Regions from separate parts of the Nocardia sp. bgisy118 genome, predicted to be linked through region 1. Evidence: riboswitches for the same ligand, from Rfam matches in the RefSeq annotation. Region 1 holds a riboswitch; the other holds the start of a gene.
What was found. A riboswitch is a leader RNA that binds a small molecule or an ion and turns the genes downstream of it on or off. The one in region 1 is predicted to bind S-adenosylmethionine.
Positions count from the first base shown of each region.

Region 1 (14,571 bases):
TTGGTGAGCGGGTCGTAGATCATCCGCGCGCCGAGGATGTCGTCGAGGGTGTACTCGTCCTGGAACTGGGAGTACGGGTTGTTCACCGAGTGCTTGTGGTTCTTGTAGCCGATCTTGGCGAAGTGCTCGGCGGTGGTGCCGTACTCCTTCATGTGCTCGCGGCCCGCCGCGCCGAACATCCACGGCGCCACCGGGAAGAGCACCTCGGAGATCTCGGCCAGCGCCATGACGTGCTTGGCCATCGGCTGCTCGCGATCGTCCCAGGTGGAACCGAGCGAGCCGGGCTGCATCTTCTCGAAGCCGAGCGCCAGCGTGCAGTCGGCGAGCCCGCCGCGGATCGCCTGCGCCGCGAGGTACAGCGCGGTCGACCCGGTCGAGCAGTTGTTGTTGACGTTGATCACGGGGATACCGGTCATGCCCAGTTCGTAGACCGCGCGCTGGCCGGAGGTGGATTCGCCGTAGACGTAGCCGACGTAGGCCTGCTGGACCTCACGGTAATCGATGCCCGCGTCGGCGAGGGCCTTGGTGCCCGACTCGCGGGCCATGTCCGGGTAGTCCCAGTCGGTGCCGTCCTCGTTCTTGCGACGGCCCGGCTTCTCGAATTTCGTCATGCCGACGCCGACGACATAAACCCTGCTCGCGAAGCGAGTCGATGGGGGGTGGTGGTCGGGCGACGGGTGGGCGTTGTTCGCCATCGAACTCCTCACTTCGGGCCTGCGCGCGCCGTGGCGATGCACCGGTGGCGCGGGCGACGGACATCAGCGTCCGATCCGACCGGATCGAGCTGAAACAAACATACAAAGCTGTATGTAAGACCGCAAGGGTTATCCGATACTCGTGGTTCCAGATGGCGAATGGGCAGGTCAATCAAGCGTTGACGGACATACAACTAGTTGTGTATCTGCGCCATCTGCCGCTGATATGTCAACCGGATGCGCCCCACTGCCCGCGACTCGGCAACCCCACAGGCGAGCGCGTGGTGTCAGTTCTCACCTGATCTGTCGTTTCTCACGCGATCTGCCGCAACCGTGGCGAGTTCTCACTCGAACCCGCGAGGATGCTCAGGTGCGGACGCCCGTGACGAGGGCAGCGCGAATCTTGCAGGCGGAATGACAGTCCGATACGGTGTGGCCGTGATCTTCTCTTGTGGGAAGGGCGCCGCGCGCCCCTGCCGGTGACGCCCGGGGAGTGGCTGGTTTCCGATGATCAGACCACTCTTCTTGCTTATGCGGTCGATCTCAGCGCCTTGCACGGTCCAGGGCCGTGGAGTGCCGGGGGTAGTCCGCTTCCGGACGGCCTACCCAACGAATGCGAATTCCCGAAATCGACTGTCCTCGTCGGCGTAGAGAGCCAATACTTCAAGGCTCCAATCAATTCATCTTCTGCCGCTGCGGTGGTCACGGCGATCGCAGAGATCGTTGAGGCACCCGGTGGTGCGGCGATCGAGGTATTGCACGACCAACTCGCTGATTGCCGCGCATTCGATCTGGCTGATGACCTGGTTCGTGAGCTGCGCTCGATCGACTTGCCCGTCGAGGATGTGCGGTCGGTAGCACGGCAGCTGACAGAACGCGGCACTCGCCGCAATGCGGTGGCCCTCGGCATCGTCATGTTGGGCGTGGTCGGCGACGAACGGGATCGGGAGTTGCTGCTACTACTGGGCGGGTTGGGCGAACTCACGCTCTACGCGGCTGTCGCACTGGCCAATTCCCAACCCGATCGTGATCGTGCGGTATTTCAGCTTGCTCGCCGGGTCGACGGATGGGGACGTGTCCACGCCGTACAGCGTTTGACGGGATCCCGAGATCCCGAGATCAAAGCTTGGTTGTTGCGGACCGGCTTCCGTAACAACGTGATGACCGCATACCTCGCCCACATCGCGGCCACCACAGGCGATCTCCGCGACGCTCTGCTCGAGTCCTCCGTCGATGACGAACTACTGGACGGCGCTGCCGACATCCTGGACGCATTGATCGTCGGTGAACCGACCACGGATATCCGGAACTACCCCGATGCGCTACCAGTGCTGGTTCGCTACTGCGAATTACTCACCGCCGCTGCTCCGACCCTCCCACGCATCCGTAGCGTGCGAACCATCACGGAATTGCTGAATGATTCGCCCCCGGAACTGGATTGGCCCTCGGACAAGGTCGCCGCTCTGGCCGCCGATTACTCGGCGCTGGTGGCCCGCGCCGACTGGTCCGACATGATCCGGTCCGGGCTCACCGAGCCGCAGTGGGGCGAATTCGGTTTCAACCCAACCTCCGCTGTCCATGACGCACGGGCCTTCACCGGCCGACTGTCACGCTGGCCTGCCGGACCAGCCCCTCGTGCAGACCGGCCTACAATCTCGCCGCACCCGATAAACCATCTGAACACCGCACTCGAACTCGTCCTTCTCGCAGCATTCCCCGCAGCCCTCGCCGATGACGTACGCGTCGTCGCGCAGGGCCTGCCGCCAGCGCGATATCCGGTGCTCTCTCGGGGTTTCAACGTCCTTGTCGAAGGTGAGCACCTCGCGATCCCTTACCGCCTGTGCACCCCCGCTCCATCGGACGACACCTCAGCCCAACTGTCTGCGACGCAGACCAAGATCCTGCACTGCCTCTACAGCCGCCACAGCGACGGCTACGTCCGCCAGCACCACCTCAACCAGATCATCGGCGCCACCGATCCGTGGATCGTCCCCTTCGTCATCAAGCTCGTCGGTGAATACGTGGTCGACATTGTCATCGACATCAAGCGGGGACTCACCGATGTCGTCACAGTCGACACTGCCCAGCACGAGGCTTACGGACGGTTCGCCGCCGCCAACCCCGACTTCGTCCACCTCACCAGCCAACGCGTCGCCAGCTACTGGCGCTGCTACTACCGAAACCGATACCCGCACCGCTACTACCCCGGCCGAATCGTTCTGAACGAGCTGCAAGAAGCCGCCGCCGCATACCGAGCGCCCGCGATGACAACCCCCGCCTCCTCCGTCGACCCGCGGCATTCAGAAATCCGCCGAATCAGATGAGACGGACTTGACGACAACATGACCGATGCATCGGGGCACTTCGGCGTGGCGCGCTTCGGCGTCGGCATCGGTGAAACATGACGCCTTGCCGGAGGCAGCCTGCGGAGCCTCAGAGATGGAGACAGTGACAGGGCAGCTCCGGCATCGGCGAGCTTCGGCGCCAGCGTGATTCAGCGTCGGCGCGCGTCGCATCACTGCAATCGCGGAACGAGACTCGCCACCGCTGCGGCGCGCAGATTCGCCGACGCGCGGACCCAGCGCCGACGAGCCCGGTCGGTGTCGGGCTCGATGAAGTTCGAGATGAGGATGCCGCGCAGGGCGTCCATCGCGGTGTAGACGAAATCGCGAGCGTCCTTGCGGCGCATCTCGTCCGGGACGAAGCGGGCCACGGCCATCAGCACCGCGTTGTTGACGAACGGCTCGACCTTCTCCATGGCCGAGGCCAGCACCGGATCGGTCCGGCCGGCCACCCACAGCTCGACGGTCGCGATGAACAGCGGGCCCTGGTGCAGCTCCCACAGGAAGTCCAGCGCCGCGGCGACCGGATCGGCGCCGCTCTCGACCTTGGCCATCTCCCGCATCGCGGTCTCCGCGCGGCGCTGAGCCAGGTGACTGATCGCGGCGACGACGAGATCGTTCTTGGACCCGAAGTGGTGCACCTGCGCCCCGCGCGTGACCCCCGCGCGCTCGGCGACCCGCGGCGTCGTTGTGCCCGCGTAGCCGTATTCGACCAGGCAGTCGATGGTGGCGTCGAGCAGCCGGACGCGCATCTCGCTGCTGCGCTGCTCCTGGGTTCGGCGCTGCGGCTTGTCGGCGGCGGTCCTGGTCATTCCGACGATTCTACACTTACATACAGATCTGTATGTTCTGGCGTTTCGGTGCGCCGGGCGATCCACACGGTGACGGCGAACAGCAGCGTACCGCCCACCGCGAGGCCCGCGCCGACGGCGGCGGGAGCGGTGTAGCCGAGGCCCGCGGCGATGACGAGGCCGCCGAGCCAAGCGCCCGCGGCATTGGCGATGTTCAAGGCCGCGTGATTGAGTGCGGCGGCGAGGGTTTGGGCGTCGGCGGCGACGTCCATCAGGCGGGTCTGCAAAGCGGGGGCGAGCGCCGCGCCGGTCGCGCCGACCAGAAACGCGCCGAGCCCGGCGGTGACCGGGTGCTGCGCCGCGGCGACGAAACCCGCCAGCACCACGGACATGGCGACCAGCGCGAGCAAGATCGCGCGATCGACGCCGCGATCGGCGAGCACGCCGCCCACGATATTGCCCGCCACCATGCCGAGACCGAACAGCATCAGCACCACCGGCACCAGGCCGAGCGACATACCCGCCACATCGGTGAGGGTGGTGGTGATGTAGGTGTAGACGGCGAACATGCCGCCGAAGCCGATGGCCCCGACCGCCAAGGTCAGCAATACCTGCGAACGACGCAGCGCGCCGAGTTCGGTCATCGGGTTGGTGGTTTTGATGCCGGTGAGTTCCGGCACGAATCGCACGAGCGCCGCGACCGTGGTGATGCCGATCAGGGCGACCACCAGGAAGGCGTCCCGCCAGCCGAGATGCTGGCCGAGCCAGGTGGCTGTGGGAACGCCGACGACATTGGCGGCGCTCAACCCCAGCATAACCGCGGCAATGGCTTTGGCGCGCCGGCCTGCCGGCGCGAGCGTGGCGGCGGCCAGCGAGGCGACGCCGAAATAGGCGCCGTGCGGCAGACCCGAGACGAAGCGCGCGGCGACCAAGGTCTGGAAGTTCGGCGCCACCACGGTGGCCGCGTTGCCCACGGTGAACGCGATCATCAAGGCGATGAGCAGGCGCTTGCGCGGAACCCGCGCGCAGAGCGCGGCCAGTACAGGCGCGCCGATCACCACACCGAGCGCATAGGCCGACACCGCGTGACCGGCGATCGGCTCGGAGACGTTCATAGCCTGCGCGATATCAGGCAGCAATCCCATGGTGACGAACTCGGTCGTGCCGATGCCGAAGCCGCCCAGAGCCAGTGCCAGCATCGCGGGGACATGCCAATCGGTCCGCGCCTTCTCGGGCGGGTCGGGCTGATGGGTGGCTACCTGGCTCGTCACGTCTTCATGTAACCGGCGCGCGAGCCGGATCGCTCCCCGATCCGACGTGAGTTAGACCACCGCCTGCCGCCGTATTCGCCCAGCTCACTCGATATTCCAGCAAGTGGGACAGGTCAGCCGATCGACTCCCGGCGCGCGAAGGTCCTCCGGTACCCGGCGGGCGTCACGCCGATCACGGACGCGAAATGCCTGCGCAGGTTGGTCGCGGTCCCCAGGCCGGACAGGCGGCTGATCCGCTCGATGTTGAAGTCGGTAGTCTCCAGCAGCGATTGGGCATGCGCGAGTCGCTGATTCAGCAACCACTGCATCGGAGTGGCTCCGGTGGAGCGGTGCAGGCGGCGATGGAAGGTGCGCGGGCTCATATTGGCTCTGGCCGCCAACGTGTCCACGGTCAACGGCTCGTCGAGGTGTTCGGCCGCCCACTGGAGCACCACGCCCAGGTCGTCCGCTGGGTGCGCGGGCACCGTCCGGTCCACGTACTGGGCCTGACCGCCGGACCGGTGCGGCGGGATGACCATCCGGCGCGCCAGCTGGTTGGCCACCTCGGCGCCCAGATCGCGCCGCACCAGGTGCAGGCACAGGTCGACCGCCGCGGTCATGCCCGCGCTGGTGAGCACGTCGCCGTCGTCGACGTAGAGCACCGAGTCGTCGACCTCGATGGCAGGGAAGCGCTTCGCCAGCATCTCCGCGTGCACCCAGTGCGCGGCCACGCGCCGCCCGTCCACCAGCCCCGCGGCCGCCAGCGCGAAGGTGCCGTCGCAGAGCCCGACCATGCGCGCGCCCCCGCGATGCGCGGCCGCCAGCGCGTCGAGCAATTCGGGTGGCAGTTCGCGTTCAGCGGTGACGCACTCGTTGGCCACCGAAGGAACGATCACGGTGTCGGCGGTGAGCAGGTCGTCGAGACCGTGCTCGGCGCGCAGGAAGGCGCCGAAACCGATCGGCTGGGTCTCCGGCTGCGGTGTCACCGAGCAGACCTTCAGCTCGTACCAGGGCTCCGCCAGATCCGGCTGCGGCGTGCCGAAAATCGAGGCGACGACACCCAATTCGTACAGATCCCACGGGTGCAGCGCGCCGGGAGCGATGGCCATGGCGACGGTTCGACCACTCATGCCCGCGCCCCGCTGACGCTTGGCTTCGGCGTTCGCTCTGCGCGCTGGCACATGATTCGCTCGCTCATTCCTCGAGTATGGCAGGAATAGTTCGATCGGCGTCAGTTCTGCCACTCACGTCTCGGCGACCCGAGCGCGAAGACTGGTCGGCGGGCGCCCACCCGACAGAACGACACGACGGAGGAATCATGAGCAAGGCATCGGTCACCGTGCTGGGTCTCGGACGGATGGGCACGGCGATCGCCGAGGTCTTCCTGCGCAACGGGCACCCGACCACGGTGTGGAATCGCACGCCGGGCAAGGCGATTCACCTCGACGAGCTGGGCGCACGGCGCGCCGACAACGTCGCGGACGCGGTCGCGGCGGGCGAACTGATCGTCACCGTGCTCGCCGACACCGCGGCCGCCGGAGACCAACTGGCCCCGCTGGGCTCGGCGCTGAACGGACGCACGGTACTGAACGTCGCCACCGGCAGGCCCGACACCGCGCGCGAGCTGGCCGACCGGCTCGCCGAGCACGGCGCGCGCTTGCTGGACGGCGGCATCTTCGGCGTCCCGCAGACAGTGGGCACACCCGATACGCTGCTCGTCTACAGCGGCGCGGCCGACGCCGAGGCCGAATTCGCGGACGTCGTCAGGGAACTGGGCGCGACGAGGTACGTGGGGACCGACGCGGGCCTCGCGGCGCTGCACGACATGGCGGTGCTCGGCGGGATGTACGGCCTGTTCGGCGGGTTCTTCCAGGCGACGGCGATGGTGCACACCGAGCAGGTCTCCGCGGTGGACTTCACCGATACGTTCCTGGTGCCCTGGTTGCGCGCGCTGCTCGACATGCTGCCGACGCTGGCCGCCGAGATCGACTCGCGGGAGTTCTCGGTGAACTTCTCCGATCTCGCGGTCAACGCAACCGGGCTCGTCGACATCCGCACCACCAGCCGAAACCAAGGCGTGGCAACGGATCTGCTCGATCCATTGCAGCGCCTGTTCGACGCCGAGGTCGAACGCGGGCACGGAACGGCCAGCTTCACCAGGGCATTCGCCGGACTGGTCGACACACCGGCGTCTTCCGGGAGCTGAGCACGCCGCGCGAATGGACCGCGGCGCATCGGCACTCGACCGACACACACGGCGTGCCGCACGCGACGGCCGCACCGGCGTCATCGGGATCCGCCGCGGCGTTCCCGGATACACGTCGGGCACCCGTTCACCGCGAGGTGGGCGGGTGCCCGGTTCAACCTCCGGCGCTGGGAAGTCCCAGCGCCGGTCGGGGTCGGACGGATCACGCCCGGCCCCCGGTGTGGACTCAGCGCAGCGCGCGAGCCAGATTCGCGTCGAGCGCGCCGAGGAACTCCTCGGTGGTCAGGTAACCCTGGTCGCCGCCGACGAGCAGCGCGAGGTCCTTGGTCATCTGGCCGCCCTCGACGGTCTTGATGACGACGTCCTCGAGGGTCTGCGCGAAGCCGATCACCTCGGGGGTGTTGTCCAGCTTGCCGCGGTGCTCGAGGCCGCGGGTCCAGGCGAAGATCGACGCGATCGGGTTGGTCGAGGTCGGCTTGCCCTGCTGGTGCTGGCGGTAGTGCCGGGTGACGGTGCCGTGCGCGGCCTCGGCCTCACAGGTCTGGCCGTCCGGGGTGAGCAGCACCGAGGTCATCAGACCCAGCGAACCGAAGCCCTGGGCCACGGTGTCGGACTGCACGTCGCCGTCGTAGTTCTTGCAGGCCCAGACGTAGCCGCCCTCCCACTTCATGGAGGAGGCGACCATGTCGTCGATGAGACGGTGCTCGTAGGTCAGGCCCGCCGCATCGAACTGGCTCTTGAACTCGGCGTCGAAGACCTCCTGGAAGGTGTCCTTGAACATGCCGTCGTAGGCCTTCAGGATGGTGTTCTTCGTCGACATGTACACCGGGTAGTTCTGCTGCAGGCCGTAGTTGAACGACGCCCGCGCGAAGTCTTCGATGGACTTCTTGAAGTTGTACATGCCCATGATGACGCCGCCGTCCTCCGGCATCTTCACGACCTCGTGCACGATCGGCTCGCTGCCGTCCTCGGGGGTGAAGGTGAGGGTGACGGTGCCCGCCTCGAAGACCTTGAAGTCGGTGGCGCGGTACTGGTCGCCGAAGGCGTGGCGGCCGATGATGATCGGCTTGGTCCAGCCGGGAACCAGTCGCGGAACATTGGAGATGATGATCGGCGCGCGGAAGATGGTGCCGCCGAGAATGTTGCGAATGGTGCCGTTGGGCGAGCGCCACATCTTCTTGAGGCCGAACTCCTCGACGCGGGCCTCGTCCGGCGTGATCGTGGCACACTTCACGCCGACGCCGTGCTTCTTGATGGCGTTGGCCGCGTCGATGGTGACCTGGTCGTCTGTCTTGTCCCGGTATTCGATGCCCAGGTCGTAGTACTCGAGGTTCACGTCGAGGTACGGGTGGATCAGCTTGTCCTTGATGAACTGCCAGATGATCCGGGTCATCTCATCACCGTCGAGTTCGACGACGGCGCCTTCAACCTTGATCTTGGACATGGATCTTCGTGTCCTCCTAGGATGGTGCCCTTATTGCACGGCCAGGCGAACACGCTTGTGAGCGGACCCCAGCTGTTCAACAGACAACGTATATGTACCGCGTTGTTTGCGGGACGTGTGGTGCAAGCAAGACAAGCGTACTGCTGCCGACGATCTCACCGTGCGGGGAGGGCCCACTGTGCGGACGACGCGCCGAGTTACCGACGAGTAGCCCCCCTGTGACCCCAACCACTTTCTCCATAATGTCATCCCGGGGCGATCGACCACTCCGACCTGGGCGGGAACTGGACGACCGCCGGAGGCGACACCGCCCGCGCACCGGATCTGCGAGGATCCGATGCGCGGGCTATGCCCGGTCCGAATCAGACCGCGATCGGAATCCGAGCGCCCTCCTCCGCGTCCTCGGCGAAGTGCTCCGGTCCGGCCTTGATCATCAGCGCGATCACCGGGATCGCGGCGAGGAAGAAACCCGCACCGACGTAGAACGCGACGTCGTAGCTGTGGATGGCGGCGCGGGCGGCCAGGTCGCTGACGGTCGGGTTGTCGGCGAAGTAATCCTTCGCCGCCTGCACCGAGATCGTGGTGAGCAGCGCGGTGCCGACCGCGCCGCCGACCTGCTGGGCCGCGTTGAGCAACGCGCTCGCGACACCGGCGTCGGCCTCGTCCACCCGGTGCAGCGCGACCGCCTGCATCCCGACGAACAGCGGACCCATGCCGAGCGCGATCAGCAGCTGGGCGGGCAGCACGCCCGCGGCATAGCTGTCGCCGTAGCTCAGCTGCGCGAGCCAGATCAGCCCGACCACGCCGAGCGCGGCGCCCACCACCATCAGCGGCCGCGGCCCGAGCTTCGGCAGCAACGCGCTGGTGACGCCCGCTGAGATCGCGATGCCCGCGGGGAACGGCAGGAACGCGACACCGGCCTTCAGCGGCGAGTAGCCGAGCGTGACCTGGAAGTAGAAGCTCAGGAACAGGAACATCGCGAACATCGCGATGGGGATGAGCAACGCGGCGAGCAGCGCGCCGCCGCGGTTGGTCTCCCCGGGAATGCGCAGCGGCAACAGCGGATTCGAGGAACGACGCTCGATCACGACGAACGCGATCAGCAGCGCGAGCCCGGCCGCGAGCAGCCCGAGGGTGCCGCCCGAGGTCCAGCCGTGCTCGGCGGCGCGGCTGAAGCCGTACACGATGGCGATCAGGCCTGCCGTCACGGTGACGGCGCCGGGCACGTCGTAGCCGCCGGTCCGGGCGACGGGCACGTCCTTGATCACGAACGCGAGCGCGCCGACCAGCGCGATGATCGCGATCGGGGTGTTGACCAGCAGGGTCCACCGCCAGGACGCGTATTCGGTGAGCGCGCCGCCCGCGATCAGCCCGATGGCCGCGCCGCCCGCGGAGATGCCCGCGAACACCGCGAAGGCCCGGGCCCGTTCCTTCGCCTCGGTGAAGGTCACCGAGACCAGCGCGAGCGCCGCGGGTGCGAGCAGTGCGGCGAAGGCGCCCTGAAGTCCCCGGCCCGCGAAGAGCTGAGCGCCGTTCTGCGCCAGACCCGCGAGCGCCGACGCGGCGGCGAAGCCGACCAGGCCGACCATGAAGATCAGGCGGCGGCCGAGAAAGTCGGCCAGACGGCCGCCGAGCAGCAGCAGTCCGCCGAAGATCAGTGTGTACGCGGTGAGGGCCCATTGCTTGTCGCCCTCGCTGATGCCCAGGTCACGCTGCGCGAATGGCAGCGCGATCGTCACGATGGTCGCGTCGAGGACCACCATCAGCTGGGCCAGACCGATCACCCCCAATGCCAGCCAGCGGGCCGAGTCGCGCCGGCCCTCCGGCACGTGCACGGCTGTCGAAGTCTCGCTCACTTTGTCTCCTCAATCGTCCGAAGTGGCGTGGCAGCAATCCTGTCATCGGCCGACATTTGGCGTCAATAGAAAAATGTCGCAGTCAGACATTTGCCTGGATAGGACAGTTGATGTGGGATCTGCGTTACAGTGGGGAGATGCTCGAATCACCGACGCCGAGTCCGGACACGGTCGGCAATCCCGCCGTGACCGGGGACAACGCCGCGCCTGCGAACCGAGGATGCGGCGATACCGCGATGCGAGAACGCCCGATCGGCCTGCGCGAGCGCAAGAAGCAGCAGACCAGGATGCGGATCACGAGCATCGCGCTGGAGCTCTGCGAGGCCCAGGGCTTCGACGCGACAACGGTCGAGCAGATCGCCAACGCGGCCGACGTCTCGCCACGCACCGTGAACCGCTACTTCGAGACGAAGGAGGACATCGTCCTCGCGCCCGTCCTCGACTTCGGCGAAATGGTTGCCGACAAGTTGCGAGAAGAGCCGTGTGGCGGCAACGAACTGCGCGCGCTGTGCAATGCCTACCTGCGGGTGATCGATGACGCTGCCACCGAGAACTCGCCGGTCTCGTTCCGCAGGTTTCAGCAGATGCAGCGGATCGCGCGCGACTGCCCTTCGGTCAACAGCCGCGCGCTGGAGTTCGCCGACAACAAATCCGACGCCATCACCGCCGTGCTGGCCGAGCGCCTCGACACCACGCAGGGGGCGCTTTCCGTCCGGCTGATCGTCTCCACCTGGCAGATGCTGTGCCATTTGGCGATGGACGCGCACGATGCGCTGATCATGGACGGCGATCCGGCCACCGCGGTGCGTGCGTCGAAGGAGACCTTGCTCGACGCGTACGCGGAGTTCATGCGGGTCTGCACCGAACCGCCTGCCGAATCGGCGAAGTGAGATCGGCTACGAATTTCGGTCATTGACCGCCCGCCAGCTACCATGTCCGTCAGGTCATGAGTGCCAGCGCCAAGCCCCGGCTCGCTGGACGGCAACCCTCCAGCAGCGGTGGGGTGCTCCGGGTGATGACCGGGCCCTCGACGGTCGAGGGCAAGCGCGCTGTCAGGAGGTTCCCGGAAATTGTGTTGTTGTGGATAGACCGCATTCCCGATCTCGTTAGTTCCGGCGAACAACTCTTGTGGAGCATGACATGACCGACCCCGTCGCGGCCGAGTTCGATCCTGCCCTGTGGTCCTTCGAGACCAAGCAGATCCACGCGGGCCAAGCCCCCGATCAGAGCACCGGCGCCCGCGCGCTGCCGATCTACCAGACCACCTCCTACGCCTTCCGCGACACCGACCACGCGGCCGCGCTGTTCGGGCTCGCCGAACCGGGCAACATCTACACCCGGATCATGAACCCGACCCAGGACGTGGTCGAGCAGCGCATCGCCGCTCTGGAAGGCGGCGTCGCGGCACTCCTGCTGTCCTCAGGGCAGGCCGCCGAGACCTACGCGATCCTGAACCTGGCCGCCGCGGGCGACCACATCGTGTCCAGCCCGCACCTCTACGGCGGCACCTACAACCTGTTCCGCTACTCGCTGCCCAAGCTCGGCATCGAGGTCTCGTTCGTCGAGGACCCGGACGATCTCGAGCAGTGGCGCGCCGCGATCCGGCCCAACACCAAGGCGTTCTTCGGCGAGACCATCGCCAACCCGAGCAGCGCCGTGTTCGACATCCCCGGCATCGCCGAGGTCGCGCACGCCGCCGGGATCCCGCTCATCGTGGACAACACGGTCGCCACCCCGTACCTGATCCAGCCGCTGTCGCACGGCGCCGACATCGTGGTGCATTCGGCCACGAAGTACCTGGGCGGGCACGGCACCGCTGTCGCGGGCGTGATCGTCGACGGTGGCGCCTTCGATTGGACCGTCCGCGACGACAACGGCGAGTCCCGCTTCCCCGGCTTCACCACCCCGGACCCCAGCTACCACGGCGCGGTCTTCGCCGATCTCGGCGCACCCGCGTACGCGCTGAAGGCCCGCGTGCAGCTGCTTCGCGATCTGGGCGCGGCGGTCTCGCCGTTCAACGCCTTCCTCATCGCGCAGGGCATCGAGACGCTCAGCCTGCGCGTCGAGCGCCACGTCGCCAACGCGCAGGCGGTCGCCGAATTCCTGGCCGAGCACCCCGCCGTCGAATCCGTCTTCTACGCGGGGCTGCCCGACTCGCCGTGGCACGAGCGGGCCAAGCGGCTGGCGCCGAAGGGGACCGGCGCGATCGTCTCCTTCGAACTGCGCGGCGGCGTCGACGCGGGCAAGAAGTTCGTGGACGCATTAGTCCTGCACAGCCACGTCGCTAACATCGGGGATGTGCGTTCTCTCGTGATCCACCCGGCCTCGACTACGCACTCCCAGCTGACGCCCGAGCAGCAACTGGCCTCCGGCGTCACCCCGGGACTGGTCCGTCTCGCCGTCGGCATCGAGGGAATCGACGACATTCTGGCCGATCTGCGCGCCGGATTCACGGCGGCGACGACGTGACCGTGAGCACCGATCAGAGCCCCGCCCGCCCGGCGTCCGGTGTCGACCTGCTGCCACCGCCGGACGGTCGGCCGGGCGTGATCGCCATCGGGGACGTGCGGCTGGAAAGCGGCACGGTGATCCCGGACGTGCACCTCGCGGTGCAGCGGTGGGGCGAACTCTCCCCCGCCCTGGACAATGTGGTGCTCGTCGAGCACGCTCTGACCGGTGACTCGCACGTCGTCGGCACGCCCGACGACGTGCACTCGCAGCCCGGCTGGTGGGAGGGCATGGTCGGACCGGGCGCGCCGGTGGACACCGACGAATGGTGTGTCATCGCGACCAACGTGCTCGGCGGCTGTAAAGGCAGCACCGGACCGTCCTCGCCCGCGCCCGACGGCGAACCGTGGGGCTCGCGTTTCCCGGAGATCTCCATCCGCGATCAGGTGACCGCCGAGGCCGCGCTGCTGGATCTGCTCGGCATCGAGCGGCTCGCCGCGGTGGTCGGCGGCTCGATGGGCGGCATGCGGGTGCTGGAGTGGATGATCGGCAAGCCCGAGCGGGTGGCCGCGGCGCTGGTGCTCGCCGTCGGCGCCCGCGCCACCGCGGACCAGATCGGTACCCAGACCACCCAGATCGCGGCCATCAAGGCCGATCCGGACTGGCAGGGCGGCGACTATCACGACACTGGCCGCACGCCGAGGACCGGCATGGGCATCGCCCGCCGCATCGCGCACCTGACCTACCGCACCGAGGGCGAACTCGACCACCGCTTCGAGAATCGGGCGCAGGGCTCCGAGGACCCGTGGCGCGGCGGCCGCTACGCGGTGCAGAGCTATCTCGACCACCAGGCCGAAAAGCTCTGCAAGCGTTTCGATCCCGCCACCTACGTGCTGCTCACCGAGGCTATGAACCGGCACGACGTCGGTCGTGGACGCGGCGGAATCCGAGCGGCGCTGGCCGCGACGCCGGTGCCGTGCGTGGTGGGCGGCGTCGACTCCGACCGCCTGTACCCGCTGCGCACCCAGCAGGAACTGGCCGACGCGCTGCCCGGCTGCGATCGACTGGAAGTAGTGCATTCCCGCGACGGCCACGACGGATTCCTCACCGAGGCCGCGGCCGTTTCCAAACTGCTCATCGAGACCATGCGCCTGGCGCGCGAGAACCGGTAGCCACAGCCTCCCCGTCGCACGAGACCAGCTGGGACACAGCGGTTTCGCGCGTCGCTGTGCTTCTCGGCCGGTGCCACCCAACCAGCGCGCGCCGTCCAGCGACGGCGTCGAAACGCTCGGAGGGATCAGCCGACACCGAGGGTGTTGATGGTGGCCGCCAGGAAGACGATGGCGGAGCCGAGCAGGCTCAGCGCGCCGACGTCGAACGGTTTGCTGCGCACCGCGAGCAGCCCCACCCGCGCGCTCGGCAGGCACAAACGGAAGGTCGCGGCCAACAGCGTCGCACCGCCGAAGAACAACGCGCCGCGGCGCCAGCGATCCGAGGCCACGAACACCACCGCGACCAGCACGACCAGCATCACGGCCA
Region 1 covers NZ_JBYISM010000033.1:1,087-15,657, forward strand. The annotation lists gene AC3EO7_RS31230 (lipid-transfer protein) at 1-695, opposite strand, end outside; gene AC3EO7_RS31235 (hypothetical protein) at 1,145-3,019, shown strand; gene AC3EO7_RS31240 (TetR/AcrR family transcriptional regulator) at 3,211-3,849, opposite strand; gene AC3EO7_RS31245 (MFS transporter) at 3,846-5,027, opposite strand; gene AC3EO7_RS31250 (helix-turn-helix domain-containing protein) at 5,213-6,208, opposite strand; gene AC3EO7_RS31255 (NAD(P)-dependent oxidoreductase) at 6,397-7,284, shown strand; gene AC3EO7_RS31260 (NADP-dependent isocitrate dehydrogenase) at 7,511-8,728, opposite strand; gene AC3EO7_RS31265 (MFS transporter) at 9,091-10,584, opposite strand; gene AC3EO7_RS31270 (TetR/AcrR family transcriptional regulator) at 10,722-11,474, shown strand; SAM riboswitch class IV at 11,527-11,637, shown strand; gene AC3EO7_RS31275 (bifunctional o-acetylhomoserine/o-acetylserine sulfhydrylase) at 11,725-13,053, shown strand; gene metX (homoserine O-acetyltransferase MetX) at 13,056-14,204, shown strand; gene AC3EO7_RS31285 (DUF3017 domain-containing protein) at 14,330-14,571, opposite strand, start outside.

Region 2 (16,449 bases), on a different contig from region 1:
ACGCCGACCTGGACGTCTCCCAGTTCGACGGCGAGTACGTCATGGCGCCGGACGAGACCGTGCAGGGGCTGCTCGACACCTGGGACGAGGTGGCGGCCGCCACGGCCGAAGTGATCCGGACCGTGGACAGCCTCGACACCTCCATCCCCACCCCGACCGCCCCGTGGACGCCAGAAAGAATCTGGCAGACGGTGCGTTTCACGATCCTGCACATCCTGCGCGAGATCGCGCACCACTCCGGGCACGCCGACATCATCCGCGAGGAACTGGACGGGCAGAACAGCACCTACTCCAGGGCCTCCTGAGAGTCGGCGGCCGGAGCGAACGCCTATTCGCGCAGCCGGACGCAGTTCGTCCTCAGCTCGCGTACGGCCGCAGCGAACGCGCAGGTACGCCTATTCGCGCAGCAGCCGGACGAACTCGCGCATCCAGGCGGGATGGTCAGGCCAGGCGCGGCCGGTGACGATGTTGTCCTCCACGTGCGCCTCGCTGTCCACGAACTTGCCGCCCGCGGCCTCGATGTCGGGGGCGAGGGCGGGGTAGGCGCTGCACGAGCGGCCGGTGAGCACGCCGGCCGCGGCGAGGATCAGCGGGCCGTGGCAGAGGGCGGCGATCGGCTTGCGTTGTTCGGCGAAATGCTGGACGACGCGCTGGCAGTCCGGGTTGTTGCGCAGGTACTCCGGTGCGCGGCCGCCGGGCACCACCAGCGCGCCGTAGTTCTCCGGGGCGACGTCGGCCAGCGCGAGGTCGGCGGGCCAGCTGTGGCCGAGCTTCTCGGTGTAGGTGTCGAAACCGTCCGCGAAGTCGTGGACGACGAATTGGAGCTTCTTCACGGTCGGCGCCGCGATGTCCACCTCGTGCCCCTCTTCGAGCAGGCGCTGGTAGGGGTAGAAGACCTCGAGGTCTTCGGCGGCGTCCCCGGCGATCAACAGGATTCTCACGATGATTCCACCTCCGCGTCGAGCATCCGTCAGCGTGGTGAGCCGGGTCAACGACTTCGCGATCGATGCCGCGTGTCGCGCGGGGACAGGCCGTGACCGGCCGAGGGAACGTGTCGGATCGGACGGCTAGGGTGTATGCCGTGGCGGGAGTCTTCGATCGGTTGGTCGGCCAGGATGCGGTGGAGTCCGAGCTGACGGCTGCCGCGATCGCGGCCCGCGCCGGGGTGGTCGAGGGCGCGATGACGCACTCCTGGTTGTTCACCGGACCGCCCGGATCCGGCAGATCCATTGCGGCACTGTGCTTCGCGGCGGCCTTGCAGTGCACCGACGCGGGCACGCCCGGCTGCGGCAAGTGCCACGCCTGCACCACGACCATGGCGGGCACGCACGGCGACGTGCGGCGGGTGGTGCCCGAGGGGCTGAGCATCAGCACCAAGGAGATGCGCGAGATCGTGCAGGTCGCCTCGCGTCGCCCGAGCACCGGGCGCTGGCAGGTGGTGGTCATCGAGGACGCCGACCGTTTGACGGAGGCGGCAGGGAACGTGCTGCTCAAGGTGGTCGAGGAGCCGCCGGACCGCACGGTGTTCCTGCTGTGCGCGCCGTCGGTCGACCCCGAGGACATCTCGGTGACGCTGCGCTCGCGATGCAGGCACGTGCACCTGGTGACGCCCTCGGTCCCGGCCATCGCGCAGGTGTTGAAGGAGCGCGACAAGCTCGACGAGAAGACCGCGAACTGGGCGGCTTCGGTCAGCGGCGGTCACGTCGGGCGGGCCAGGCGGCTGGCCACCGACGAAGAGGCGAGGGCGCGCAGGCAGCGGGCGCTGGCCTTGGTGTCGGCCGTCGCGCGACCGGGCGCGGCCTACGCCGCCGCCGACGAACTGGTGAAGGCCGCCGACGACGAGGCCAAACAGATGAGCGCGGCCCGCGACGAACGCGAACGCGAGGAGCTGGCCACCGCGCTCGGCGCGGGCGGGACAGGCAAGGGCGCGGCGAGCGCGACCCGAGGGTCCGCGGGCGTGCTGAAAGACCTGGAGCGCCGTCAGAAGTCACGCGCCACCCGCACCGGTCGCGACGCCCTCGATCGCGCACTGATCGACGTAGCAGGGGTGTACCGCGACGCGCTCGCCGTCCGCTTCGGCGCCGCGCGCGCGGGCTCGGGCGTCGTCCTCACCCATCCCGACCTGTCCGACCAGATCCACGACCTCGCCGACCGCGTTCGCCCGGAAGGCCTGCTGGGCTCCATCGAGGCCGTGCTCGCCTGCCGCGAAGCCCTCGACCTCAACGTCAAGCCCCGCTTCGCCCTCGCCGCCATGGTCGCAGCCATCATGGCCGCCCAATCCGCCTGACCGCACCCCCCGGGACCACCCGTTTTCGCGATCCGGCCACGGAGACGATAGACTCGCGTCGCCGAAAGGCACGCCGCCTTAGCTCAGTCGGTAGAGCGCTTCACTCGTAATGAAAAGGTCGGGGGTTCGATTCCCCCAGGCGGCTCAATTTTTTTCCTGGCGGAGGCTGCTGTGAGCCCCTCACCGCCTGTTCAACGCACCGGTAGCAACTCGCCGACCAACTCCGCGACGCGCTTGCGGATCTCGTCGTGGATCGGGCGCACGGCGAGCGAGAAGATCACAGCGACAAGCCCTGCCGTCGCTACGACTTCGTCGACAATTTCGACTGGTTCGGTTATCGGCAGCAGGTGGCCCCGGAGGCGATCGCCTCTTGTTTGGCCGCCGGGGTGCAGCACGAGTCCGCTGCGGCCTCGGCGGATGTGTCCGCGCAACACTCGGCCACGGCCTCGGCGCTGTCGAGTTCGGGTGCGGCGCCGAAGGTTTCACTGTCGGCGAGCACCGTGTAGACCTCCCATCGTTCGGTGCCGGGGCCGCTGACCCACACCTTGTCCTGGGTGGCGAAGCAGCACGTCGTGGCGATCTGCTCCTCGGTGAACAGCCCGGCCTCGGACAGGCGCGCGATTTCGGAGTGCACCTGTTCGGGGGACTCGACCTCCACGCCGAGGTGGTTCAGGCTGCCGCCGTGGCCTGGATTCTCGATCAGGACCAGTTTCAGCGGCGGTTCCGCGATGGCGAAGTTGGCGTAACCGGGCTTACGCTTGGCCGGTTCGGCCTGGAACAGCGTGGAGTAGAACGCGACCGCGGTATCGAGGTCGTCGACATTGAGGGCGAGTTGAACGCGGGACATCAGAACCTCCAAGTAATTCGATATATGTCGAATAGCTGACAACCCGAGTCTTCTACCTTCTTCGACATATGTCAATAAGGTGCGTACGATTGGGGCATGCCGAAGGCGCTTCCCGTGATAGACATGTCCGCCCCGGTGTGCTGCGCCCCGGTGGCCGCCGCGCCCGTGGGCGAGTCCGCCGCCCTGGAGGTGGCATTGCGCCTCAAGGCCATCGCCGACCCGGTTCGCGTTCGCCTGCTGTCGCTTCTCCTCACCAGTCCCGGCGGTGAGGAGAACGGCGGCGATCTCGCCGCGGCGGTCGGCGTCTCCGAATCCACCGCCAGCCATCACCTCACGCAACTGCGCAAAGCGGGACTGATCGAATCCGAGCGACGTGGCATGAACACAGTCCATCGCGCCCGCCGCGACTCCCTGTCCGCGCTCTGCGTCGTTCTCGACCCCAACTGCTGCCGGTGATCGAGCGCTGACCGCGCGGGCGGGATTACTCGGACAACGCCTCATTCCTGACCCAGCTGGGTCTGCTGCCCGCTCCGAGCGAGGCCTGAGGCCGGTTCGGCACCGGAGGCTCCCTCCGTGCGCGGTGCGGAAGGAGATTTCGCCGTATTCGCGGGGCTCAGCCGAATCGGTACGCCAGGGTGGCGGCGAGAGTGGCCGCGGTCAGTGCGAAGGCGGTCGCGGCCATGCCGAGCTGGTAATCGCGGACCCGCAGGTGCGCGATGATCGCGCCGACGAAGTAGAGCACCAAACCGGTCGCCGCGGCGATGCCGACCGGCGGAATGACGAATCCCGCGACCAGTCCGAGCGCTCCGGCGCCGAGCAATACGCCCAGCGGAAGCATCCACGACTCCGGCACCTGCACCTGTTTCGACGCCGCGACCGGAATGGGGTGGCGCACGAAGTCCATCCAAGCTCCGGTCGCCGCGCCGAGGGCGGTGAGCGCGGTCAGGGTGACGTAGAGGGCGAACACGAGGGGACCTTCCTGGCGGCGACGACCTTGTTCCCTCAGTCTCGATTCGGCGGTCGTTGTCGCACCAATACCTGTATCCATAACCTGACGGCATGGATGTCGATACTCGGCTGCTGCGCTACTTCGCCGCCGTCGCCGAGGAGGGGAACCTCACGCGCGCGGCGGAACGGCTCTACGTGTCGCAACCGGCGCTCACGAAGCAGATCAAGCAGCTCGAAACCTTGTTGGGGGCGCGACTTTTCACCCGTTCGCGGGCGGGGATGACGCTGACCGAAGCCGGGCGCGCGCTGGCACTGCGGGTGCCCGCCCTGCTCGACGACTGGAATCGCGCGCTCTCCGAAACCCATGCCGCGGCCGCGCGGGAGGCCCGCGTCCTGCGTGTCGGTTTCCTCGCCAGCGCCGCCAACGAGGCCACTCGGGAGATCATCGCCGCGTTCGGCGATCGCAGGCTGGGCTGGCGCGTCGATATGCGCCAGAGCCCATGGTCGGACCCCACCGCGGGGCTGGCCGCGGGCAGCGTGGATGTGGCACTGCTGCGGCTGCCGATTCCGGACCAGGAATCGTGGCGGGTCGAGGTGCTGCTCACCGAGCCGCGCTGTGTGGTGCTGCCGAATACGCACCGGCTTGCCGATCGAGACGAGATCCCCTTCCGCGAACTGCTCGACGAGCCCTTCATCGCGGCCCCGCAAGCGACCGGTCGGTGGCGTGATTATTGGCTGGCCGTCGACGAGCGGGAGGGCGTTCCGCCGCGCATCGGCGCGGTCACCAAGCATCCGGACGACTGGCTCAACGCGATCGCGAACGGATACGGCGTGGCCCTGGCTCCGGAGTCCACCGCCCGCTTCTACCAGCGGCCCGGTGTGGTGTTCCGTCCGGTGGTCGGCATCGCCGCCAGCCAGGTGGGCGTCGCGTGGAATCCGATCGATGACGGCAACGCGCCCGTCCAGGACTTCGTTCGCAGCTGCCTGCGCTTCAAGCAGGCGTGACGGGGGCGTTGCTCCCGGGCCGGGCGCCGTTGACCGGCCCGGGAGCAACTCTGCGGATCAGACCGCGGTGGCGCGGTGGTTGCCCGCGCTCTGGGCGATCCTGTCGATTTCGGCGTTGAAGCGGTCGGCGGCCTCGATGTTGCCGAGGTGACCGGTGGGCCAGATCTGGTAATCGGCCAGCGAGCCCGTCGCGGTGAGGGCGTCGACGATGGGGCGGTTCATGCGGGCGGGTAGCAGGTGGTCGTGCTCGCCCGCGATGACGGTGGTGGGGACCGTCAGGTGCTTGGCCGAGTCGCCGAGGTCGAGCGCGGCCAGGGCGGCGGCGTGCAGGCCGCGGGTCAGCGGACGGCAGGAGCGGACGATGCCGAGCGAGAAGGCGACCTCGTCGGCGGTCGCGTTCTTGGTCATCAACCTGGCCTTGATGAGCGAGGTCACGACCGGACCGCCCGGCAGCGGCACCGGCGCGTTCAGCAGCGTCTCGGCGACCACCAGCGGCAGGCGGACGCCCGCGCCGAAGACGGTGACCGGACGGCTGGCCATCGTGAGCGGCTTGTTCAGCAGCGGAAGGAGATCCGTCTCGTGGCGGATCTCGCGGGCGGCGGTGTTCGCGAGCACCACGGCGTTGGCGCGCGCAGACACTTGCTCCGGGTAACGGGCGGCCCAAGCCTGCAAGGTGATGCCACCCATGCTGTGGCCGACCAAGGTGGCGCGCTTGCCGCGCGGCAAGGCGGCGTCGAGGACGGTGGCCAGGTCGTCGGCGAGGGTTTCGCCGCTCGGCGCGATTCGTCCCAGTGTGCTCTCGCCATGGCCGCGCTGATCGTAGGCGATCACGCGGTAACGGTCCGCGAGTGCGTTGATCTGCGGGTTCCAGTACTCGATGCAGCAGCTCCACCCGTGGATGAGCACGATGATTTCGCCGTCGGCAGGTCCGTAGGCGTGCACTCGGAGCTGGGCGCCGTCGACGGTGGTGACCGGAATCGTTTCGCAGGGCACTGTCGGCTTGTTCAGCGAAGTTGTCGCGAACTTACGGGATCGCAGTCCGGCCCGATAGGCCGCGGTGAGCGGTTCGGCGCCGCGTATCCCAGCCAGTGTCTTCATCGACGTCACCAGCATTGTGCACTCCTTTGTGTCATCCGCCACAGTACGGTGCAAGCAAAGTGCTTGCAAGTGCAAGCGCTCTATGGCGGAAATCCTGGCGCATATCTGTGGATACCCAATATTCGGTCCGGTGAACTCTGCTCGAGGGGAGAAACATCGCGCGCGAGCGAAGTCTCTCCCGGAGTGCACACGGATCGAACGGTCACATCCGGTACATCGCAGTCCGGACGCGCGTCGCTATCGGCGGTATCCGATCGTTATCAGTCCGAAGCCCGGCTTCGTTCGGCGCGGTCCGCCCGATCCGGATGGATGCGCGCCGACGACGGCCGCCGCACCCATCGACTGTCGCCAGGATGTCCCCGGCGCGGGGCATTCTGTACGCGCACAGGGAGATTCCCGGATGGGTGAGGAGAGAGGTGTGACCGACAGCTTCATGCTGGCCACCAGAATCCCGATGTCGCGCGAGGGTTTCGAGAGGTGGTTGGACACCCCGGCGCCGGGACCGGACGCCATCGCCAATCCGGAAGCGATGTTCGACGGGTGGTTCTGGGACGGCCGCCGAGCCGGCTCCGAATGGGAGAGCGCCGTCGTCGGTCGGACACCGCGGAGGTTCTTCGCCGAGCGGGTGCGTGAGTCCTGCGCCGGGCGCCCGCACGACACCGTGCTGCTGCACCGCGACGGCGCGCTGGAGGCGTACCTGTTCCACCTCGGCTACGTGGAGTCGAGTGTGCACACGGCGCTGCTGATGTTCGCCGCGGCCGGGGCGTTCAGGACCGAACCCGGCGAAGACGCGGTGCTGTTCTGGGCGGAGACCAGCGGCGGTCTGCCGGATCCCGACTGGGACGGGTGGCTGTCCGTGTTGTCGGTGGGCGACAGCGGGGCACGGTTTTCCGGAGCGATCGACCTGACCGCAGCCGTCACGGGCCTGCGTCCGGTCGAGAACCGCTTCTTCGGCATGGTCGAGCGTCTGGCCGAGGAGGAAGAGTCTTGGGGCGACGATTCCGATGGGCCCTACCGCACGGCCGCGCCGCGCGACCCGTCCTTCGTCGACCCGGCGGTGCTGGCGGACGCCGCCTCGCGATAGCCGAGCTCGGCGTTCCGCTCGCTGTCGACGGCAACCCGTCGCGGCACCGTGTGACACCGGCTTTCGTGCCTTCCGCTGCCGGTAGCGGGAAGCCGCGCGCCCCGGCTACCGTGGATTCTCGTGGAGACCACGCACCTCGCCGCCCAGCCCCCGTTCCCGCCGCAGCAGCGGGTGCGGCGCACGGGGTGGCGCGCGCTCGGGTTGCCTGCGCTCGCGGCGGGAGCGGGTATCGGAGCGGTGGTCCTGTTGCACTTCCGCGATCCGCACGTGGAGGGTTCCTACGGCATCTGCCCGGTCTACGGCCTGACCGGGTTGTACTGCCCGGGGTGCGGTGGCATGCGCGCCGTGCACAACCTCACCGACGGCCGCCTGCTGGACTCGCTGCACAGCAACCTGCTCGCCATTCCGCTGCTGCTCGCCTTCGCGGTGTTCGTCGGCGACTGGGCGGTGCGCGCGTGGCGCGGCGAACGCCCCCGCGTCCCCGACCTGCCGCGCCCGTTCATGTGGACGGTGCTCGCGCTTTTCGTCGTGTACTCGGTGCTGCGCAACACTCCGTGGGGCACCTGGCTGGCGCCCGTTTGAGCGGAGCCTTGGCCTGCGCTGATGACGGACTGAGCGTGCGACGGTCTACGCGATTCCCCCGCGCGGCAACGGGCAAGCTCTCGGTATGACCGATTCACTCGAGACGCGGGTGCGTGCGAAGCTGCTGCGCCGGCTGGCCGGATTCCCCCGCTCGGCAACGGGCAAGCTCTCGATATGACCGATTCACTCGAGACGCGGGTGCGTGCGAAGCTGCTGCGCCGGCTGGCCGGATTCCCCCGCTCGGCAACGGGCAAGCTCTCGATATGACCGATTCACTCAAGACGCGGGTGCGTGCGAAGCTGCTGCGCCAGCTGGCCGAGGACGCTCCCGACAACGAACACGACGACCCGAGGCAGATTTCGGTGGCGGCCGACCTGGACGCCCTGGACAGCGTCGCCGAGGACGACCCGCTCGTGGAGGAGCTCGCTACCCGCTACCTCGTGTTCTGAGCTCAGCGCGCGCCGGCCTGCCCACCGAGGGGCGGCAGCTGGGGCAGCGGTTCGTCGCGCAGCCAGCTGTCCCACAGCGGGCGCAGCGGCACCAGGCTGTAGTGCCCGGCCAGATCGGTGAACTCCTCAGTGGTGACCGAGGAATGCCGATAGCGCCGCACCCATTCGTGCAGCAGGTCGGCGAAGCCGGGCTCACCGAGTTCGAGGCGCAGCGCGTGCAAGGTGAGCGCGCCGCGCTTGTACACCCGGTCGTCGAACATGTGCCTGGGCCCCGGGTCCCCGATGACGATGTCCTGCGGTTCTCTCGCCAGGTTGTGCCGGGCGGCGCGGGCGAGTTGATCGGCGGAGGGCCCTCCCGATGCCTCCGACCAGATCCATTCCGCGTAACAGGCGAAGCCTTCGTGCAGCCAGATGTCGCGCCACTGCCGCAAGGTCAGGCTGTTGCCGAACCACTGGTGCGCCAGTTCGTGCGCGACCAGCCGTTCGGAGCCGCGGCGGCCGTCGCAGTGGTTGGCGCCGAACACCGAGATGCCCTGGGCTTCGATCGGGATCTCCAGGTCGTCGTCGGTGATCACCACCGTGTACCCGCCGAACGGGTACGGGCCGAACCGTTCGGTGAAGACCTCCATCATCCGCTCTTGCCGCGCGAAGTCGTGCTCGAACTCCGCGCGTAGCCGGGGCGGCACGATCGCGTGCATCGGCACCGGTCCGTGCACCGCGCCGACGCGGTACTTGCGGTACGGCCCGATCTGGATGGTGGCCAGGTAGCTCGACATCGGCTCCGGCTGTTCGTACACCCAGGTGGTCTGGCTCGCCTTGGTCTGCTTGCGCACCAGGGTGCCGTTGGCGAGCGCGTAGTACGGGCTGTCGGTGGTCACCGAAATGCGGTAGCTGGCTTTGGAACTGGGGTGGTCGTCGCAGGGAAACCAGGACGCCGCGCCGTTGGGCTGGCTGGCCACCAGCGCGCCCTCGGACAACTCCTCCCAGCCGACCTCGCCCCAGGGCCCGCGCACCGGCTTCGGTACGCCCGCGTACTGGACGACCACCGAGAGCACGCCGCCCGCCGGAATCCGCTGCTGCGGCGTGACGACGAGCTTGCCGTGCTGGTGCACGTATTTGCCGGCCTTGGCGCCGTTCACGAACACCTTCGACACGGTCAGCGCCTGCGAGAGATCCAGACCGAAGCGCGGCTGGACCGCGGTGGTGACCGCGGTGATCTCGGCGCGGCCGGTCAGCCGATTGCTGGCGACCTTGTAGACCAGTTCCAGCTCGTACCGCGAGACGCGATAGCCCCGGTTGCCGTTCTGTGGCAGGTAGTCGTCGATGGGGGCCGCGTAGAACTTCTCACCCATCAGCCCTCCTCGCCGGGGTCGTCCGTGCGCCGGGTCCACGGTGCGATCGGGTTGCCCCACCACCTGGTCGACGGGGGCACCGTGTCGCCGCGCATGACGAGCGAGGCAGGGCCGACCGTCGCGCCCGCGCCGAGTCCGGCGGCGGGAAGGGCGACGCAGTGCGGCCCGAGGGTGGCGCCCGCGCCGAGGGTGACGGTGTCCATGGCCATGATTCGATCGTGGAACAGATGGGTCTGCACCACGCAGCCACGCTCCACCGTGGCGCCGTCGCCGAGTGTCACCAAATCCGCCTCAGGTAACCAGTAGGACTCGCACCATACCCCGCGACCGATGCGCGCGCCGAGTGCGCGAAGCCAGAGATTCAGCACCGGCGTTCCGGTCGCCGCGCGGGCGAACCAGGGCGCGGCGACCATTTCCACGAACGTGTCCGAGACCTCGTTGCGCCACACGAACGAGCTCCACAGCGGGTGCTCCTCGGCCCGGATCCGGCCGACCAGCAACCACTTCGCGGCCACGGCGCTGCCGCAGGCCACCGCGCCCGCGACCAACAGCACGACACCGCTGAGCAGGGCGGTGGGCAAATGACCGATCCGCTGGGCCAGCCAGGCCAGCGCGAAGAGCACGCCCAGCCCGATGCCGAAGGTGACGAGCACCGGGACGAGCCTGCACGTCTCCACCACGGCCCGCGCCACCCGCAGCCGCCACGACGGATCGAAGGTGCGGCGAGTGTCGGCGGTTTCGGAGGCGCGGCGCAGCCGCACCGGCGGACTGCCGAGCCACGAGGAGCCCGCCTTGGCCTTGGACGGCGCGGCCGAGAGCACGGCGACCAAACCGTTCTTCGGCACCCTGCGGCCCGGCGCGGTCATGCCCGAGTTGCCGAGGAAGGCGCGCTTGCCGACCTTGGCCTCGCCGATGCGCAGCCAGCCGCCGCCGAGTTCGTAGCTCGCGATCATGGTGTCGTCGGCGAGGAACGCGCCGTCGGCGACCGTGGTGAACTTCGGCAGCAGCAGCACGGTCGACGCCTCGACGTGCTTGCCGACCTTCGCGCCGAGCAGGCGCAGCCACAGCGGCGTCAGCAGGCTGGCGTAGAGCGGGAACAGGAAATTGCGGGCGGCGTCGAGCAGCCGTTCGGTGGCCCAGGCCTGCCAGCCGACGCGGCTGCGCACCGGGTGGTAGCCCTCGGTCAGCCCGATGGCGAACAGGCGCACGAGGACGACGGTCGCCGCCGCGTACACGCCGAGCGTGACCAGCATGGCCACCGGCAGCATCGCGAAGGCGCGGACCAGTCCGCCGGTGAGCGTCACGGTGTCCCGCACCCACCAGGCCAGGAACGCGCCGCCCGCGCCGAGACCGAGAATCGGGAGGGCGGCGAGCGCCATCGAGGTGATGCCGAAGATCACGACCCAGTGCGGGGCGCGCGCCGGTCTTTGCGCGGGCCAGCGGTGCCGCGCGCGACCGACCTTCACCGCGGGGGAGCCCGCCCATTCCTGCTCGGCCTTCACCTTGCCCGAGACCGCGGAGCCCGGGGCGACCTCGGCGTTCTTGCCGATCTTCGTGCCGGGCAGCAGGATCGAGCGCGCGCCGATCACCGCGCCCTGCCCGATGACGATCGGGCCGATGTGCACGAGATCGCCATCGATCCAGTAGCCGGAGAGGTCGACCTCGGGTTCCACGCTGCACCCGTCGCCCAGTTCGAGCATCCCGGTCACCGGCGGCAGCGTGTGCAGGTCGACGCCCTTGCCGATGCGCGCGCCGAGCGCCCGCGCGAAGGGCACCATCCACGGTGCGCCGGACAGGTTCTCCGCGCCGCTCGCCTCGGACAGCCGCACCGCCGCCCACAGCCGCAGGTGCACCGAGCCGCCGCGCGGATAGCTGCCGGGCGTGATGCCACGCAGCAGGGCGCGCGATCCCGCCACGCACAGCGCCATCCGGCCGGGCGGGGTGATGAACAGCAGGAACGCGATCAGCGCCCACCACCAGGACAGCCGGGGCAGCCAGGGCAGCGATCCCGACCAGGCCGCGACATTGCCGACGATGGCCAGCCAGGTCAGCCACTGCAAGCCGGTCAGGGTGGTCAGCGGCACCGTGGCGAGCACTTGCACCCACTGGGCGAGGCGCGGGGTGGGACGCACCGTGCGTTCCTCGACCGCGGCGGCCGGTGCGCTGGCATCGAGCAGGTCGGCGAGCGCGCCGAGGCGCGGGTGGTCGTAGAGATCGGCGACGGCGATGCGTGGATAGCGCTCGCGCAGCGCGGTGACCAACTGGGCGGCGGCGAGGGAGCCGCCGCCGAGGTCGAAGAAATCGGTATCGGGACCGGTCGCCTCGGCGCCGAGGATGGCGTCCCACAGTCCGGCGACCCAGCGCGCGGTGGGGGAGAGACCGTCGTCGTCGGATTCGACGGGCGCGGCCTTGGGCAGCGGCCACGGCAGCGCGTCGCGATCGACCTTGCCCGACGTGCGGGTCGGCAGTTCCCCGACCACCGCGAGGCGCGGCACCAGCGGTGCGGGCAGCTGGTCGGCGAGCAGCTCGCGCGCGGCGTGCACGTCGAAATCGCCGTCCGGCCCGGTGAGATAGCCGATCAGGATCTTGTTGCCCGCCTTGGTGGTTCGGATCGCGGCGGCCGCGCCGGTGACGCCGGGCAGATGCTGGAGCGCGTTGTCGATCTCGCCGAGTTCGATGCGGCGGCCGCCGAGCTTGATCTGGTCGTCGGCGCGGCCGAGGAAGACGAGACCGGCGCGCTCGTTGCGGACCAGATCGCCGCTGCGGTAGGCGCGTTCCCAGCCGAGCGTGGCGAGCGGAGCGTACTTCTCGGCGTCCTTGGCCGGATCGAGATAGCGGCCGAGACCGACGCCGCCGATGACGAGTTCGCCGGATTCGCCCTCGCCGACGGGGTTGCCCTGCGCGTCGACCACGGCCAGATCCCAGCCGTCCAAGGGCAGTCCGATGCGGATCGGCGGCTCGCCGGTGAGCAGTGCCGCGCACGCCACGACGGTCGCCTCGGTGGGGCCGTAGGTGTTCCACACCTCGCGCACCGAATCCGCGTTGCCCGCAAGGCGTTCGGCGAGTTCCGGCGGCACGGCCTCGCCGCCGAAGATCAGCAGCCGGACCGGTTCCAGCGCCTCGGCGGGCCAGGTGGCGGCCAGCGTCGGCACCGTCGAGACGATGCTGATCTCGCGGCGAACCAGCCAGGGGCCGAGATCGGCGCCGGTGCGCACCAGCGCGCGCGGCGCGGGCACCAGGCAGGCGCCGTGCCGCCAGGCCAGCCACATCTCCTCGCAGGAGGCGTCGAAGGCGACCGAGAGACCGGCGAGCACCCGGTCGCCGGGCCCGATCGGCGCGTCCCGCAGGAACAGTCGCGCCTCGGCGTCGACGAAGGCGGCGGCGCTGCGGTGGGTGATCGCCACGCCCTTCGGAGTGCCGGTGGAGCCGGAGGTGAAGATGATCCAGGCGTCGTCTTCGGGGCTGGGTGGCGCGATATCGGATTGCTTTGCGGTGGTAGTTGTTTCGGTGCCGGAGCGAATACCGTCGGCGGTGGCGACGGCGCTGACTCGCGCCTCGCCGAAGACCAGCCGGGCCCGCTCGTCGGGATCGTCGGCGTCGACGGGGACGTACGCCGCGCCCACCCACAGCACGGCCAGGATCGTGACGTAGAGATCGCTGCTGCCCGAGGGCATTCGGACGCCGACTCGGTCGCCGGCGCGCACGCCTGCCGCGGACAGCTCGGCCGCGCGGGCCTCGATCGCGGCGAGCAGTTCGCGATACGTGATCAGGATCTCGCCGTCGTCGAGGGCGTGCGCGTCGGGATGGGTCTGCGCGGTCGCCGTCAGGATGTCGACGAGAGTCCGCGGCGGGGGCGTTGCCGCGCCACGCAGCAGGGGGTCGGACTGCGACCTTCCGGTCGTCGGGCTCTCGCCCGCCGCGGCTTCTACCTGCGGCTGGAGCATCACGTCCGGCCCACCTCTCATAGACCTGCCTTGCATTTCCCGACGGTTGTTTCACATGAGGGTTACCGATTGGCAAACGCCACGGTGACCAACTGACCACGGTACCCGCGGTATCGGTGAATCCCCGGGCGCGGCAGCGGCGCGCGGTGTGCCTGCGATCGGCACGTCGCTAGGCCGCCGAGGCCGCGGTCCCGAGACCGAGCGCGGTCAGAATGCCCGCGCTGGCCTGCTCGAGCCGATCGCTGACCTTCGGGCTGCGCAAGAACGCCACCGCGCGGGAGGCGAGCAGGGCGAGCAGGATCATTTCGACGGCGGCGACGGTGCATTCGACCGCGCCGAGCGCGAGGGTGTTCAGGAACGTGACTTCGGTCATGAACTGGGGCAGCACGGCCAGGTAGAACAGGCCGACCTTGGGATTGAACAGACACGAGACGACGCCCGCCGTGAACGCCGAGCGAACCGTCGGCGCACCGGCTTTCGCGCCGCCTGCCGACGCGCCGGAATCGAGCTCGGCATCGGAGCGCGCCCGTCGCTTGCGCAACTCCACCAGCGTGCGAATTCCCAAGTACACCAAATAGATTCCGCCGACGACTTTCAGCGCGCGATATGCCGTCGCGGACTGCTCCAGCAGTGCGGCGACCCCCGCGGCCACCATCACCGCCCACACCAGGCCACCGAGCGCCGAACCCACCGCCGCGGCGATGCCGGGACGGGCGTCCACGATCGAAAAGCGTAGCACCAGAAACGAATCCGGCCCCGGCGTGAGCGACAGCAGGACGCACAAGCCGACGAAGCCGATCAGCAGGGAGGGCGTCACCCCTCGAGTGGAACGCAGTTCGCTGCCCGGCGCAACCGACTTTCGGCCGCGAAATCCGGCGGTTGACAGAGCGGCGGGCGGTCTGTCAGTCTCGGAACAGGTCACGAGTATCAGCGCAAAGCCCCGGCTAGCTGGTCGGCAACCCTCCTCCGCGGTGGGGTGCTCCGGGTGACGACCTGGCCGCCGTCCGACCGGGCGCGGCAAGCGCGGACTCGGCGAATCTCCCGATTGCGAGTCCCTGACCCGACGGGATCACGTGATGACTGCTGTTGTGGGCCAGACCTGTGCCGCCCTCGCCCGCGTGTCGGGTGACGACCTGCCGGTGCCGCTCGTCCAGGGCGGAACCCGCACCTACGCCAACTTCGACTACGCCGCCAGCGCGCCCGCGCTGGCCCCGGTCACCGACCGGATTCAGCGGCTGCTGCCCTACTACGCCAGCGTGCACCGCGGCGCGGGCTACGCCTCCCGCATCTCCACCGAGTGCTACGAGGCCGCGCGCGGTTCGGTCGCCCGTTTCCTCGACGCCGCCGACGATCAGGTGGTGGTGTTCACCCGCAACACCACCGACTCGCTGAACCTGCTCGCCGCGTGTGTGCCCGGTGACACGGTGGTGCTCGATATCGAGCATCACGCCAACTTCCTGCCCTGGACGCGAAACGGTCGCCGCGTGGTGCGCGCCGCCGACACCGTCGCCGAGACCATCCGGTCGCTGGTGGCCGAGCTGTGCAGCAAGCCCGCTGCGCTGCTGGCGGTCACCGGGGCGTCGAATGTCACCGGCGAGGTGCTGCCGCTGGAGCGGCTGGCCGACATCGCGCACCAGTGCGGCGCGCGCATTCTGGTCGACGCGGCCCAGCTCGCCCCCCACCGGCGAATCAGTCTGCGCGAAAAGGGGATCGACTACCTCGCCTTCTCGGGCCACAAGCTGTACGCCCCGTTCGGTGCGGGCGTGCTCGTCGGCCGCCGCGACTGGCTCGACAAGGCCGAGCCCTATCTCGCGGGCGGCGGCGCGGTCCGCGCGGTGAGCGCCGAGCGCACCGAGTGGGCGCCCGCGCCGCAACGCCACGAGGCGGGTTCGCCGAACGTGCTCGGCGTGGCCGCGCTCGCCGCCGCCTGCGACGCGCTCGCGGCGATCGGCCCGGAGACGCTGACCGCCCACGAGCGCCTGCTCGCCGACCGTCTGCGCGACGGATTGTGTGCCATCCCCGGCGTCGAGACGCTGCGCATCTGGTCCGACAGCCCCGACTCGGTCGGCATCGTGGCCTTCACCGTCGCCGGTTTCGCGCCCGGTCACGTCGCCGCCTATCTCTCGGCCGAGCACGCCATCGGCGTGCGCGACGGTCGCTTCTGCGCGCACCCGCTGCTCGCCCGCCTCGGCCTCGACGGCGCGCTGCGCGCCAGCATCGGCCTCGGCACCACCTCCGCCGACGTCGACCGCCTCGTCGCCGCCGTCGCCACCCTCGTCCACCACGGCCCCTCCTGGAACTACGCCCAGACCGACGGCCTCTGGAACCCCACCCCCGAAACCCGACCCTTCACCGCCGACCCCGCCACCGGCGCCGCCCCCTGCCTCGTCGCCTAGGGGCGCTGCGGCGCGGCTTCGCGGCCGGTTGGGAGCGGTCTCGGCGGGATAGTATCGGCGAGACCGTTTCCCGACCTGAGGTGGGCCGTTGAGCGAACGGAGTGAGCGAATCATGTGCCAGCGCGCTATGCGCATGCCGGAGCCGAGCGTCAGCGAGGCGCAGGCATGAGCAATCTGCCTGCGTGGGCGACCGATCCGGGTGCGTTGCTCATCACCGAGGCGGGCTACGACGCGCTGCCGGAGGATGTGCAGCGTCAGATCGAAGTGCTCGACGGTCATGTCATCTTCTGCCGCAGTGGCAGTTTCCAGCACAACAATGTGGCTCGGCGGCTGGCCAACGCTTTGGAGCGGACGCGCCCGGCCGAACCGTGCACCGGAGTCGTCACCGATTTCGAGATGCACTACGTCAACGGCAGGCCGGGTAGTCCTGGGTTCTCCTTCCGCAGGCCCGATGTGG
Region 2 covers NZ_JBYISM010000008.1:185,080-201,528, reverse strand. The annotation lists gene AC3EO7_RS13150 (mycothiol transferase) at 1-305, shown strand, start outside; gene AC3EO7_RS13145 (DJ-1/PfpI family protein) at 396-941, opposite strand; gene AC3EO7_RS13140 (DNA polymerase III subunit delta') at 1,082-2,287, shown strand; tRNA gene AC3EO7_RS13135 (tRNA-Thr) at 2,360-2,432, shown strand; gene AC3EO7_RS13130 (ArsI/CadI family heavy metal resistance metalloenzyme) at 2,622-3,134, opposite strand; gene AC3EO7_RS13125 (Rv2640c family ArsR-like transcriptional regulator) at 3,231-3,590, shown strand; gene AC3EO7_RS13120 (DoxX family protein) at 3,748-4,101, opposite strand; gene AC3EO7_RS13115 (LysR family transcriptional regulator) at 4,194-5,087, shown strand; gene AC3EO7_RS13110 (alpha/beta fold hydrolase) at 5,145-6,200, opposite strand; gene AC3EO7_RS13105 (hypothetical protein) at 6,604-7,269, shown strand; gene AC3EO7_RS13100 (DUF2752 domain-containing protein) at 7,390-7,851, shown strand; gene AC3EO7_RS13095 (hypothetical protein) at 8,115-8,300, shown strand; gene AC3EO7_RS13090 (M1 family metallopeptidase) at 8,303-9,652, opposite strand; gene AC3EO7_RS13085 (Pls/PosA family non-ribosomal peptide synthetase) at 9,652-13,617, opposite strand; gene AC3EO7_RS13080 (LysE family translocator) at 13,766-14,413, opposite strand; SAM riboswitch class IV at 14,513-14,626, shown strand; gene AC3EO7_RS13075 (aminotransferase class V-fold PLP-dependent enzyme) at 14,673-15,992, shown strand; gene AC3EO7_RS13070 (Uma2 family endonuclease) at 16,158-16,449, shown strand, end outside.
Region 2: another riboswitch for S-adenosylmethionine. It lies ahead of AC3EO7_RS13075 (aminotransferase class V-fold PLP-dependent enzyme); the one in region 1 lies ahead of AC3EO7_RS31275 (bifunctional o-acetylhomoserine/o-acetylserine sulfhydrylase).